Regions from separate parts of the Phycicoccus mangrovi genome, predicted to be linked through region 2. Evidence: riboswitches for the same ligand, from Rfam matches in the RefSeq annotation. Region 2 holds a riboswitch; the other holds the start of a gene.
What was found. Region 2 has a riboswitch for S-adenosylmethionine ahead of KMZ30_RS04730 (hypothetical protein). Riboswitches for the same ligand answer to the same signal wherever they lie in the genome.
Positions count from the first base shown of each region.

Region 1: another riboswitch for S-adenosylmethionine. It lies ahead of KMZ30_RS20170 (aminotransferase class V-fold PLP-dependent enzyme); the one in region 2 lies ahead of KMZ30_RS04730 (hypothetical protein).

Region 1 is NZ_JAHHWP010000026.1:52,241-59,359, forward strand. Features, by position in the region: gene KMZ30_RS20155 (ABC transporter permease) at 1-512, shown strand, start outside; gene KMZ30_RS20160 (ABC transporter permease) at 509-1,402, shown strand; gene KMZ30_RS20165 (amidohydrolase) at 1,399-3,057, shown strand; SAM riboswitch class IV at 3,140-3,253, shown strand; gene KMZ30_RS20170 (aminotransferase class V-fold PLP-dependent enzyme) at 3,294-4,652, shown strand; gene KMZ30_RS20175 (ferredoxin) at 4,672-4,890, opposite strand; gene KMZ30_RS20180 (NADH-ubiquinone oxidoreductase-F iron-sulfur binding region domain-containing protein) at 4,887-6,149, opposite strand; gene KMZ30_RS20185 (ferric reductase-like transmembrane domain-containing protein) at 6,146-6,751, opposite strand; gene KMZ30_RS20190 (FAD:protein FMN transferase) at 6,748-7,119, opposite strand, start outside.
Region 2 is NZ_JAHHWP010000007.1:114,436-121,554, forward strand. Features, by position in the region: gene KMZ30_RS04715 (pectate lyase-like domain-containing protein) at 1-1,870, opposite strand, end outside; gene KMZ30_RS04720 (hypothetical protein) at 2,069-3,043, shown strand; gene KMZ30_RS04725 (NERD domain-containing protein) at 3,054-4,382, opposite strand; SAM riboswitch class IV at 4,489-4,589, shown strand; gene KMZ30_RS04730 (hypothetical protein) at 4,640-4,879, shown strand; gene KMZ30_RS04735 (cyclic-phosphate processing receiver domain-containing protein) at 4,876-5,235, shown strand; gene KMZ30_RS04740 (GTPase domain-containing protein) at 5,670-7,119, opposite strand, start outside.

The DNA of each region.
Region 1 (7,119 bases), on a different contig from region 2:
CCCCGCAGGGCTGGCTCTCGGAGCTGCTGCAGACCCTGCACCTGACGGGCGGCCCGCTCGACGTCCTCTACACACGCACCGCCGTGCTCATCGGCGTCGTCTACAACTACCTCCCGCTGATGATCCTGCCGCTGTTCGTCGCGTTCGACCGGGTCGGCGGGTCGCTGCGCGAGGCGAGCAAGGACCTCGGCGCGAACCGCTGGCGCACCTTCACCCGGGTCACGCTGCCACTGGCGCGCCCCGGCATCGTCGCCGGGACCGTCCTCGTCTTCATCCCGCTCATGGGCGACTACGTGACGGCGACCGTGCTCGGCGGCGCGAAGGGCAACATGGTCGGCCAGCTCGTGGCCAGCCAGTTCCAGACCGCGCAGAACTGGGCGCTCGGGTCGGCGATGGCCGTCGTGCTCGTCGTCGTCATCACCCTGACGGTCGCCGTCATCGCGGGGCTCGTGTGGCTCGTCGGGCTGCCGCTGCGCGCCCGCCACCGGCTCGTCCTCGAGGAGGTCGCGTGAGCACCGAGGTCCGCGAGGTCCGCCCCGACGGCCCGCCGCCCCCCGCGCCCCGACCGCGCTCGTGGACCGACCGCGCCCTCACCGTCGTCGGCGTCCTCGTCCTGCTCTTCCTCTTCGCGCCGATCGTCGTGGTCGTCGTCTACTCGTTCAACGAGGGCCGGCTCCTCATCGCCTGGGACCACTTCGGGTTCGGCTCCTTCCGGGCCCTCGTCGACCGGCCGGCCGTCCGCGGCGCCGTCGTCGTGTCGCTCCAGGTGGCCGTGCTGTCCTCGCTGCTGGCGACGCTGCTCGGGACGATGGCCGGGGTGGCCCTCGCGCGCCGGCCCGGGCGGTGGACGTGGTGGTTCATCGGCCTGCTCCTGCTCGTCTCGGTGACGCCCGAGATCGTCGACGCCGTCTCGCTCCTGCCGTGGCTGGTCTACCTCGGGTCGGACGCCGGGCTCACGGTGTTCAACGGCGGCATCGTCCGGCTCGTCGTCGGCCACTCGCTCTTCTCGACCGCGGTCGTCGCGTACATCGTCCGCGCCCGGCTCGTCGGGCTGGACGAGTCGCTCGAGGAGGCCTCGGGCGACCTCTACGCGCCGCCGGGCCGCACCTTCCGGCGGGTCACCGTCCCGCTCGCGATGCCGGCCGTCCTCGCGGGCTACCTGCTGTCGTTCACGCTCAGCCTGGACAACACGATCGTCTCGGCGTTCGTCCAGGTCTCCGGCACGACGCCGTGGCCGGTCTACGTCCTCTCGGCGCTGCGCTCCGGCCTGCGCCCCGAGATCGCCGCCGTCTCGACGGTGATGCTCGTCCTCACCCTGCTCGCCCTCGGTCTCGTCGCGTGGGTGCTCCGGCGCTCGGGCGACTCGGCCACCGACATCGCACGCACCATGGGAGGTGGATGACCGTGGTCGACATGGTCTTCTCCGGCGGACCGGTCTTCACGTCGCGGGCGGTGCGCTCGCGCCCGACCGCCGTCGCCGTCGACGACGGGCGCGTGGTCGCCGTCGGCCACGAGGAGGTGCTCGACCTCGCGACGTCGAGGACCGAGCACGTCGACCTGCGCGGCCGGATGCTCCTGCCCGGCTTCCAGGACGCGCACGTGCACCCGGTGTGGGCCGGCGTCGACATGCTGCGCTGCGACCTCACCGAGCTCTCGAGCGCCGACGCCTACCTCGAGCGGATCGCCCGCTACGTGCGCGAGCACCCCGACGAGGAGTGGGTGCTGGGCGCCGGCTGGTCGATGGCCGCCTTCCCCGGCGGCACCCCGACCGCGGCGGCCATCGACGCCGTCGTGGGGGACCGGCCGGCCTTCCTGCCCAACCGCGACGGGCACGGTGCGTGGGTGTCGTCGGCGGCGCTGCGGCGGGCCGGCATCGACCGCGACACCCCCGACCCGCGCGACGGGCGCATCGAGCGCGACGCCGACGGCCACCCGACCGGCACGCTGCACGAGGGGGCGATGGCCCTCGTCGGCGGCATCGCCCCGGAGACGACCGACGACGAGCGGCTCGAGGGGCTGCTGCGCGCCCAGGCGCACCTGCACGCGCTCGGCGTGACGGCCTGGCAGGACGCGATCATCGGCGACTACGGAGACGGCGGGAACCCGGCGCGGGCGTACCGGGCGGCCGACGAGTCCGGGCGGCTGACCGGCCGCGTCGTCGGGGCGCTCTGGTGGGACCGCAACACCGGGCTGGAGCAGGTGCCCGACATCATCGAACGGCGGGGCGCCCTGTCCACGAACCGGTTCCGCGCGACGAGCGTCAAGATCATGCAAGACGGCGTGCCCGAGAACTTCACCGCCGCGATGCTCGACCCGTACTGCGACGGCCACGGCCGGTACACCGACAACTCGGGCATCTCGTTCGTGCCCGTCGAGACGTTGATGCCCGCCGCGGTGCAGCTCGACGCCGCCGGCTTCCAGCTGCACTTCCACGCGATCGGCGACCGCGCCGTCCGCGAGTGCCTCGACGCCGTCGAGGGGGCGATCGCCGCCAACGGACGCCGGGACGCGCGCCACCACATCGCCCACGTCCAGGTCATCCACCCCGACGACGTCCAACGCTTCCGGGAGCTCGGGGTCGTCGCCAACCTTCAGGCCTTCTGGGCCGCGCTCGAGGCGCAGATGGTCGAGCTGACCATCCCCTTCCTCGGCGAGCCGCGCACCTCGTGGCAGTACCCGTTCGGCGACCTGCACCGCTCCGGCGCGACGCTCGCGATGGGCTCCGACTGGGCCGTCTCGACCGCCGACCCGCTCGCCGCGATCCACGTCGCGGTGACCCGGCAGATCCCCGAGGCGCACCGCGAGGGCGAGCCGGAGCACCCGGTGTTCCTGCCCGAGCAGCGGCTCGACCTCGCGACCGCGCTCACCGCGTACACCGCCGGCTCGGCGTTCGTGAACCGGCACGAGGGGACCGGCAGCATCCGGGAGGGTGCGCTCGCCGACCTCGTCGTCCTCGACCGCGACCCGTTCGCCGGGCCGCCCGAGGAGATCGGGGCGACGCGGGTGCTGCAGACCTTCGTCGACGGCCGGCGCGTGCACGCCGCGGACGACGCCTGAGACCTCCGGGGGCGGCGGGCCGTCCCACGTCGTGGACCCGGGATGACGCGCCGCGGACGCGTTCGTCACACTCGTCGGCGTAGGTCATGAGTGCCAGTGACAAGCCCCGGCTCGCTGGCCGGCAACCCTCCTCCGCGGTGGGGTGCCCCGGGTGACGACCTGGTCGGCGCCGCAGCGGCGTCGGCAAGCGCGGATCCCGGGTGTCCCGAGGGTCCACGAGGCCCTCAGGAGCCCCGATGTCCACGCACCACACCGCCCTCGTCGCCGCCGGCCACGCCGGCCCCTCCCTGCTGACCCGGTCCCTGCCCGCCGTCGTCGCGCCCGACCCGGTGCCCGTCGTGTCCGGGTCGCTCGTCGAGTACGCCCAGCTCGACCACGCCGCCTCCACCCCGGCGCTCGAGTCGGTGGTCCGTGCGGTCGCGACGGCCACCCGCACCTACAGCTCGGTGCACCGCGGCACCGGATGGCTCTCGCGGGTGACGAGCGCCCACTACGAGGCCGCCCGTGACGAGGTCGCGCGCTTCGTCGGGGCCCGCGCCGACGACCTCGTCGTCCTCGTGCGCACCACGACCGAGGCGACCAACCTGCTCGCCCGCGCGCTGCCGCCGCAGACGCCGGTCGTCGTGTTCGACACCGAGCACCACGCCTCGCTGCTGCCGTGGCCGGCCGCCTCCACGCACCGGCTCCCGGTGCCCGCCTCGCCGGAGGAGGCGCTCGGCCGCCTCGAGTCGACACTCGCCGGCCTCGCGGGCGGGCCGACCCCGCTCGTCGTCGTCACCGGTGCGTCGAACGTGACCGGCGAGCTCTGGCCGGTCGAGCGCCTCGTCGCCGTCGCCCGCCGGCACGGCGCCCGGGTGTTCCTCGACGCCGCGCAGCTCGTCGCGCACCGGCCGGTCGACCTCTCCGCGCTCGACGTCGACTGGGTCGCGTTCTCGGGGCACAAGCTGCACGCCCCCCACGGCGCCGGCGCACTCGTCGGGCGGGCCGACTGGCTCGACGCCGCCGAGCCCCACCTCGCTGGTGGAGGGGCCAGCGCGGCGGTCTCGGCGGAGGGCGTCACGTGGGCCACGGGCGCGGCGCGCCACGAGGGCGGCAGCCCCAACGTGCTCGGGGCAGTGGCGCTCGCCGCCGCGTGCGCGGCGCTGCGCACCCACCGGGCCGCGGTCGAGGCGCACGAGGCGCGGCTCGGGGCCCGGCTGCTCGAGGGGCTCGCGGGCATCCCCGGTGTGCGCGTGCACTCGCTCTTCGGCGCCGACCACCCGCGGGTTCCCGTCGCGGCCTTCACCGTCGACGGCCTCGACAGCCACCTCGTCGCGGCGGCGCTGTCCGCCGAGCACGGCATCGGGGTGCGCGCGGGCAAGTTCTGCGCGCACCGGCTCGTCGACGCGCTCCTGGCCCGGGACGGCGACGGCGCGGTGACGGCGGTCCGGGCGAGCGCCGGCCTCGCGACGACCGACGAGCACGTCGAGCGGCTGCTCGCCGCCGTGGCCGCGCTCGCGGCGGACGGGCCGGGCGTCGCGTACGTCGAGGAGCCGGGGCGGGGCTGGGTGCCGGCCGACGACCCGCGCGACCTCGACGTGTCGCTGCCCTGGTGAGCAGGGGTCCGGGTGCGGCTCAGCGGCGCACGAGGTGCAGCGCGCGCCGCGGGCAGGCCGTGACCGCCTCGCGCGCGAGGGTCAGCTGGTCCTCGGCGACCGGACCGAGGACGACCGGGTAGCCCCACTCGTCGAGCGCGATCCGCTCGGGCAGCAGCTCGGCGCACAGCCCGCGGGCGCGGCAGTCGGGCCAGTCGACCCGCAGCTCGTGGCCGCCCTCCGGCGTCGGGGCGCTCATGCGACCCTCACCGGGACGTCGGCCGTGCAGCCGCACGCGCCGACCAGGTGCTCGTCCACGCGGTCGGCGAGCGTCGTCAGGAGGCTGCGGACGAGCCGCGAGGTGCCGTCCGGGTGGGCGCAGGCACCGCGCCCGGTCACGAGGCCGGTCAGCTCCTGCACCCGGCGTCGGGTGTCGGCGCCCTCGGCGAGCCCGCGCATCTCCTCGGCGAGGGCGGGCAGCCCGTTGCGGCAGGGGCCGCAACGGCCGGCGGTCTCGTCGGCGAGGTAGCTCGTCCACTGCGCGGTGCGCGCCACCGGGCACGACCCGTCGGCGAGCGAGACGACGGCACCGGCGCCGAGGCTCGCCCCGAGCGAGCGCAGGTGCGCCTGCGACCACGTGAGGGAGGGCAGGTCGCGCGGGTGCAGCCACGCCCCGTGGAAGCCGCCGACGAGCAGCGGCGCGGCGAGGGCGGCGGCGTCGAGCACCTGCCACGCGCGGGCCCCGTGCTCGACCTCGACGACCGTCGCGACGTCGATGCGGCCGCGGTGGTCGGCGGGCCGGGTCAGGGTGAGGAGCGTCGTGCCCGGCTCGTCGGCGGTGCCGAGCTCGGCGTACCGGCGGGGGCCGACGAGCGCGGCCGCGGCCAGGTGAGCCCACGACTCGGCGTTGGACAGCAGCGTCGGCCGGCCCTTGTGGCCGTCGACGGCCTCGGGCGCCCACGCGGTGACCGGCAGCCCGGGGCGGCCGGCCATCAGCTCGAGGACGGCGCGCGCCTGACCGGCGACGAAGCGTCCCTCGGCGACGTGGGTGGTCCACGTGACGCGCGAGTCGCCGCGCTCGCCGACGGCGTCGAGCACGGCCCGGCCGATGAGGGGACGGTCCTCGGAGGTGACCACGTGCACCCGGCGCGCGCCGAGCGCCCGGGCCGCGAGCTCCGCGCCGTCGAGGACGAGGTGCGGGACGATGCCGAGCAGCGCCTCGTCCTTGGCGCTCGCGGGCTCGCCCTCGGCCGCGTTGACGACGAGGACCGGGCGCCGCGACGGGCGCAGGCCGCGTCCGTCGGCGACGGTGCGCAGCTTGCGCGCCAGCGGGAAGCCGGCGCCGCCGCGCCCACGGACCGACCCGGACTCGGCGAGCCCGACGACCGCGTCGAGGTCGAGCCGCGGCAGGTCACCGAAGCGCGCGCGGTGGGCGCGCAGCGAGAGGCCGTCGTCGACGCCCGAGAGCAGGAGCGGCCCGGGGCGGACGTGGACGCGGGCCGGCGGACGGATGGTCATCGACGGCCCCCGTCGACGGTGAGGGTGCGGACGGGGGAGGGGGCGACCCGGCGCTCGCCGCGGCTCCGGCGCCGCGCGAGCAGGACGGCGACGACGCGCCCGAGGACGGCGACGACGACGGCCGCGACGCAGGCGGCGGTGATGGCGACCGACCACCCGAGGGCGGCGTCGGTGCCGATGCCGAGGCCGTGGACGACGCCGGCGACCCACGCCGCGTACGTCGTGAGGTGCAGGACGAACCAGAGCCGGTGGGGCAGGCGGGAGCGGGCCAGCGAGGTCGCGACGACGACGACGGTGAGGTCGAGGGCGAGCGTCCCGAGGCCGAGCCAGAGCGGCTCGTACGTGGCGCCGAACGGGACGACCGCCTGCCACCACCGGATGTCGACGAACTCGTCGACGACCGCGACGACCGCGTGCGCGAGGAGCAGCAGGACGGAGACGGCGGCGAGGCCGCGGTGCAGCCCCTGCGTGACGAATCGCGGCCACCACCGCGACACCGACCGGCCGGTCGCGAGCACGCCGAGCACGACGGTCAGCGTGAAGACGACGACGAGCACGATCCCGGTGCCGCGGTTGAGGTACCAGAGCAGCGGCGAGGTCATCGGGGGTCCTCCAGGTGGGCGGCCCGCCAGGCGGGCGTGGTGGTGACGGTGCCGTCGTGGGCGACGAGCCGGGCGGCGACGGCGTGGTCGGCGAGCCAGCCCTCGGCGTCCTCGCCGAGGACGACGGCGGCCGTCGAGGCGGTGTTGGCGGCGCACGCGGTGGCGCCGAGCGCGGTGACGGTGCGCCAGGGTCCGCCGGCCGGGGCGCCGGAGCGAGGGTCGACGATGTGGTGCCACTGCCGGCCGCCGCGGCGCCAGCGCCGCGCCGAGACGCTGGAGGTTGCGAGGCCACCGGGCCCGACGTGGACGACGAGCTCGTCGCCACCGGCCTCGAGGTCGGCGAGGCTGTGCCCCAGGCGGACCGGCTG
Region 2 (7,119 bases):
CGTCGACCTGGCTACCGACGTCGTTGACGACGTGGCGGGTGGTGCCGGCGCCGAGGTTGACGGTCAGCAGGTGGTGCAGCCGCACGCCCGGGGTGGTCGGCACCTGGAAGCCGTGCTCGGTGACGATCGACGCGTTGTTGCGGTTGTAGACGTACGACCCGCCGCCCCAGAGCTCGTGGGTGCGGACCTTCGGGGAGACGACGTAGCCGGCGTAGCCGAGGGTGCCGTCGCGCTGGGTCCAGTCGGCCTGCGTGGGCGGGTCGTAGGGAAGCTCGTTCTGGTAGAGGACGGTCCGTCCCCGCTCGCCGTTCCAGATCGTGTTGTGCTGCTGGAAGTGCTCGACGAACAGGCCGGTCGCGGTGACGTCGTCGCCGTTGACGATCAGGCCGTTGGTGCCTGTGTTGACGGCCCAGCGCTCGTCGTCACCGAGGAAGCCGCCGCTGAAGTCCTCGACGCCGTGGTCGGCGCGCCACACCCAGGTGTGGTCGACGAGGACGTGGTCGGCGTCGATCTGCAGCGCGACCTTGACCTTGCCGATGTGTGGTCCGCCGACGCGGAAGTAGACGTCGCTGAGGGTCAGCGGGTCCTGGGCGCTCGAGCCGCGGCCGGAGCGGTCGCCGCCCTTGCCCTTGTCGTGGTCGTCGACGTGGAGGAGGTTGCGCGACAGCTTGGTTCCCGCGTCGATGGTGACGCCGGCGATGACGGTGCCGGCCCCGTCGGCGACCTCGAGCGGCGTCGCACCCTTCTGCGCGGTGAGGGTGGCGTGGCCCATCCCGAGGACGACCGTGCCGGGGCGCTTGACCTCGATGCTGCGGTCGACGTCGTAGATGCCGGGGGTGAGCAGCAGGTGCTGGCCCTTGGCGAGCGCCTTGTTGATGTCCTTGACCGACTCGCCGGGCTTCGCGACGTGGAAGGCGCTGAGCGGCAGCGTCTTTCCGGGCGTCAGGCCGTTGGCCCAGCTGCGGCCGCGGGTGTCGGTCTGCGCCGACGGCACGCGCACGGCCCAGCGGGTGCCGTCCATGAAGAGGTACGGCTTCTCGCGGCTGACCGGCGTCTTTTCGAGCGTCGTGTACGGCGGGTTCGGGAAGGCGCTGTCGTCGGGGGCGCCCTCGACGCCGGCGAAGACCTGGTTCCAGACGCCGTTGCTCCAGCTGCCCACCGTGCTGTTGCGGGTCAGCCACTGCTGCTGCGAGCCGTTGATGACCGTCTCGGCGGAGGTGTCGGCGATGAACCCGCCGCTGGCGTACTGCGGTCCGGCGGTGCAGTAGTCCATCAGGCTGAGGTTGCCGCCCTTGACGGCGACGCGGCGCATCGAGACGGCCTGGCTGACGGCCCAGAAGTTCGCCGACTGACGGCAGCCGTCCTGGCCGGTGCCGTTGACGTCGATCGTCAGGTTGCTGAGGGTGCGCCAGAAGTTGTTGAGCGCGATGCAGTTGCTCGTGCCGCCGTCGTCGAGGCAACGGTTGTAGACCTCGATCTTGCCGATGACGTGCACGTCGTCAGGGCTCGCGCCGAGGCCGGCGACCTCGGTGTTGTAGCCGACCTTGAGCTGCAGCGGCTCGGTGGCGGTGCCGTAGGTGCCGGGCTTGAAGAGGATGCTCCAGCGGCCGGTGCCCATCTCGTCGTCGGTCTGGGCGTTGCTGATCGTGTCGACGGCGGCCTTGATGTCGGCCGTGGCCATGCTCGGGTCGAGGACGAGCACCTTGCTGCCGAGGTCGAGGCTCGGGGCCGGCGGCTTCGGCTTGGCCGGCGCCGCGGAGGCGGGCGCCAGCTGGGCGGCCGTGCCGGTGAGGGCGAGGAGGCCGGTCACGACGCCGGCGACGGCGCGGCGGGTGGCTCGGGTGGTCCTCGCGGGCGGGGGTGAGGTCATGTCGCAGTCCGTTCGCGCCGGGGCTCGCTCGTCGGTGAGAGAGCGCTCTCTAAGGCGTACCCAACCACACCCCCGCTCCCCCGACAACCGCAGAGGGCGAGGGTTCGACGGGGGCCGGGCCCGACCCTGTGGAAAACCTCGCAGACCGAGCGGCCGACCGAGTCATAGTGGCCGGCGACGACGAGGGAAGGACCCCAGATGCCCGAGCCGGTGCCACTCGAACCCACCGATGCCGAGCTGCTCGACTCGGCCCTGCAGGCCCTCGCCGACGGCCCGTTACCGGCGGACGAGGTGGCGCGCCGCATGCGGCGCCGCTTCAATCTACGCGTCGTCGATGCTCGGCTCGTCGAGATGATCGGCGAGCGCACCCCGCTCTTGGTCGGCTGCCCCGACGGTTCGGTGATCCGGCTGATCGACCTGCTCGAGGGGTCCGTGTTCACGGTGCGCATGGCCGCGTGCGACGGGATGCGACGTGACTTGTGGGCATCACTCGCCCTGGCCCCGCTCATCGCGTGGATGGACCGCGAAGGACTCTTCCTGACCTCGGGCGAGCCCCTCTCCCGCGGGTCCTTCGGCCACGAGACGATCGTCGGGCCGACCGGGTGGCTGCCTGCGGTTGCGCCCGGGTCGCTCGTGTCGCTCACGGTCATCGGAGGCCGCGTCGAGGTCGCCGCCGTGGTCGACGGCGCCCAGGTGAGCGCCGCTGAGGAAGGCCGGGTGCGCCGGTCGCTGAGCCGGCACTACCGGACAGCCACCTGGTGGACGGAGGAGGACCTCGCCGAACGCCTCTACGACCTCACGACCGCTGTCGCCACCGCGCTCGTCGAGGACCCTGCGCTCCTGCGTCGTCCCACCCTGCCCCTCGACGAGCTGCTCTACGTCGCCGTGCGACAGTGCGAGCAGGACCACCACCTCCGGGACGTGTCGGCGTGGAGCGGAGGCGACAACGTCAGCTTCTCCATCTCGGGGATGCCCGAGGCCCTGCACGGCGAGATCACCCGGCGCGCTCGCCACTACGGGATGTCCGACGACCAGTACCTGATCCTCGCCATGGGCCACCTCTGCTGGCGCACTCCGTTCGCCGAGGACCTCGGCGGAGAGTTCGGCTGGGAACCTGCGCGTTGGCCCCGACCCGACGATCCGGACGGACCACCTCGGCTCCGGCCCGTCTGACTCCTGCCACTCAGCGCGACGTCGTCGGCACCGGCTCGTGCTGCGCACTGGCACGAGCGGCGACCGCCCGTGCCAGCGAGGTGCCCTGCTTCAGGCTGAGTCCCATCGCTTCGTACGACACCTGGACGCTCATGCTCCGTGTCGTGACGGCCGACTTCTGGCCGGGACCCACCCTCGTCCCGGCGACGGCCCAGACGCCCACCGTCCTGCCGACCTCTCCGACGGTGTCGACGACCTCTGCTCGGCCGGACTTGCGCGCCCGGACGAACATCGGATGCGATCGCTCCGTCGCGCCGGTGTGCTCGATCATCCGCATGACCATCACGTCGCGCCCTTCGGTCTTCATCGACCACTCACAGCCCATGCTGCGGGCTTTGGGCGTGAGACGCGGACCCCCGTCGAGTGGGAGATCCTTCAGGTCGACGTCGGAGCACGCGAGTCGGTCGACGGGCGTCGTCGCCGCTGACGGAGCGGTAGCGGCGAGGCGTGACGACACCGCAGAGACCACGGAGGCGAGTGCACCATTCGCGGCGGCCCACCAGACAAGACCGCACCTCACGAGGCCGAGGAAGGCTCTGCCCCGCTCGTGTGATCGGCGAGGAGCCCGCCTCGCCGGACGCCTGCTGACGGTGTGTGCTGCGGTCCTCCTCGGGGCCGGCCGTCTCTTAACAGAGTCGTGCGCTGCTGTACGCACACCGGACGGGTGGACGCGATGCGGGTCCCGCAGCTCACGCCCGATGGCCAAGAGGAGCGCGGGATCCGTCGTGGTCGAGGGGAACTCCGTGCGGAGCTGGACATCCAGGCGGGCGCGGTCGTCGATCACCATCTCCGGCCGTCGTCGGAGCCAGGACGCGAGGCGGTCGACGGGTACGACCCAGACACCGTGGACGACACGCGGCTCGCCGAACTCGGCGGCACGCGCCCCGGCGAGCGCGATGACAGCGGTGACGGTGACGCCGACGCGTCGGGCGACTTCGATGGCCATGGACCGGACGACGGCGAACTCCCGGTCCCGAGGTCGATGACGACGCGGGCCGTCGGCCGCGAAGGAGTGCTGGAAGACGCTGCCCTGCCACTCGCTCAGGTGGCCGGCCCAGTTCTTTGCGTCGACGAGGACCACGCCCGCGGCTCCCACCACGAGATGGTCGATGTTGGAGTCGGCGAGGCCCGGCATGAGCAACCTGTCATGCAGCACCAACCAGTCCGGCGGGAGCATCGAGAGCGCAGCAGCGACCCGCCGCTCACCCTCTGCCCCTGCGGCCCACGCACCGGCCGACGCCTTGCCGCGCGCACGCAGATCCGCAGCGCGTTGGTCCGCGCTCCACCCCTCGACGGCCACGCCGGTCTCCCCTCGACCGGGGAATCGTCGCAGCCAGAACCGTTGGCTCGCAGGTGTTCAGACGAACCGTTCATCCCTGTCGGCGCCCTCCGCTACATTGGTCACAGCTCCCGAGAGGCAGCGACAAGCCCTGGCTTGCTGTCCGGCAACCCCCACCGCGGGGGTGCCCCAGGTGACGAGCTGGTCATCCGATGACAACAGCGGATCTCCACGGTCAGGCCGAGGGGTCCGTGTGACCCCGAGGAGCCACCGTGCCCGTGTCCGGCAACCCCCACCACCCCGCCCAGCTGCCGACCGGCTGGACGGCTGACGCGCTCGACGCGCTGCCGACGGCCGATCTCGTCGAGCACCTCCGCTTCCTCGACCACGAGATGCGGCACCACCCGACGGCTCGCGGACGGTGGTGGCGCTCGAAGCATCTGGCGGAAGGGCGTCGAGCGCTGACCCGCCGGGGCCACTCCCCCGACTCCTGGCAGGCCGCTGGGGGCGGCCGATGAGCGGCTCGGTGCTGCGCGTCCTCGTCGACGACGTGCGCGTGTTCCGCGACGGCCGAGAGTCGCTCCTCGCCCGCACCTCGGCCGAGGCGCTGGCGTTGCTCCGGGCCTTGGACGGCCGGTTCGTCGACGAGCTCTGGCTCGGCCACGATCTGGTCGCCGACGGCACCGTCCAGCCGCTCGTCGACCACCTCGTGGCGCGGGCGGCCGCCGGCAAGCGGTCTCCGGTCGGACGCATCTACGTGCACAGCGTGAACGTCCTTGCGGGGCAACGCGTCAACGCTGAGCTGCTCGCCGCCTGCTACCCATCTCGACGCTTCTTCGTCGCCGGGATGTGGAGGCACCAGTGGACAGCATGACCCGGCACAACACCATCCCGCCGCGCGACGGGCTGAGGACCCTCATCGACGACCTCGACGTCGTCGTCATGACGCTCCCTCGCTTGGTGGAGCGGGGCTGCTCGCAGGACGCCGTCGCGGAGTCCTGGGAGGCCTACCGCCAGGTTCGCACTCTCCTCACAGTCATCGAGGCGTGGGACCGCCTCGAAGCGCCCGTGGACCCGGGCCGACGGGTCTGCCTCGCAGCACCGGCACCATGGAGACACCGACCGAGCTAGACCCAACGGCGGCTGAGACGTGGGCGGGGCCCCACGCTCTCTCCTCATCGAGCACCCATGTCTGCTTCAGGGCAAGGGGCTTCGGGTCTCAGTAGTCAGCACCCGGTCTCAGCCCTCTCGTGTTGTGATGATGTCGCGAAGCCAGAACCGGGTCTTTGCACCTGAGGGCTTCACCGATCAATTCGGCCCTGGTGTCGCGAGCCGATCGAGCATCGTCTCAGCCTCAACTTGGATCTGGCAGATGTCGCGCTGCAGATCCGATCGGAAGGCCTGGCTGTCGCGCATGGCTTGGTTGACCTCGTCGATCTCTCGGAGCGCCGCGCCGAACTCGGCTTCCAGCTCAGCGCGGACCTTGTTCAGCGTGGCTCTCGTGATGTCGTCGCACTGCGCAAGCACCCCACCGATGAGCGCGTTACGGCGCCGCATCTTCTCTTTCGCTGCTGCCTCCTCTTGCCGCTCCTCCGCAACGACCGCGTATACCTCCAAGGCCACCGGCAACACCACGCTTCCGGCCCTCGCGACTTTGCCGATGTTGTTGGCCCAACGCACGGCTTGGTACGGCTTGAACTTGATGCCGATCTGCTTGCCTACGTTGTAGACAATCTGGTGGCCGCTGCTGCCTGCCGCTTGCTTGACGCCGTCGCCCGCCCCCCACGCCTGTTGGAACTTCTTCAGGTGCTCCGCGGTCTTGGGAGCCCAGGCTGGGACACGTCGTTGCTTGGGTGCCCCCCTACGCAGCACGTCGGTGTCGATCGGTACATACTCTGCGTCGACGTCAGCGTGGACATCCAGCGCCTGCAGCTGGTGCGCATAAGGCGACGCCTCGATCTCCCGGATCTCGGAGGTGAAATCCGCGAGTTGGGAGTCCAGAACTGCGCGGACCCCCTGGATGAACCGATCGTTTGCGGAGTTCAACTCGTCGTTGAGAGTCGCGGAGGCGGTATCGAGCTTCGACCAGTCGGGGCTCGGCGAGTCCTCAATGGACTCCGCAGCATCCGCCAGGCGCTCGGCTGCCAGAATGCAGGCACTGCGGAATTCAACGCCTTGCCGCTCCAGGGCCGAGTCGAGCAGGCCTCGGCGGTTGGTGAGTGCGCCGCGCTGTCGTGCAAGCACGGTCAACGCGGCCTCCTCGTCCTCGTCGTCGGTAAGCACAGCGAGAGCCTCTCCAGCAACGAGGGCTACCTGCTGCAGGGGCACGCGAAAACGGGCAAGGTCGCCTCGTTCCTGCGCTATCCGGTTGATGGTGTCCTTGACCTCGGCAATCCTCGAGGCCTCTACGCGACGCACGGCCCGCGACGACTCATTCTCATGGAGTCCATCTAGGTAGGTCTTTGCGTCACACTCGACCCACGGCACCTGATCGGCGAAGGCACCCAGGGCCTCATGGACAGCGGCACTCCGTACGCCGTCGGCCGCGACAAGGCTCCGGCACTTGGTGATCACCACGAGTAGTTGCGGCGCCTTTCGTAGATCCTCGGTGACGTGCCGAAGGTGCCTCACCAAGCGGTCGTCGAACAGGTCGACCGTGACTGTGAACAGCACCAGATCGGCGGCACGCAAAGCCTCCTCAGCCAGCTCGTCATGCTCTTCCAGTCCAGCCTGCACGCCTGGCGTGTCGACTAGGTCC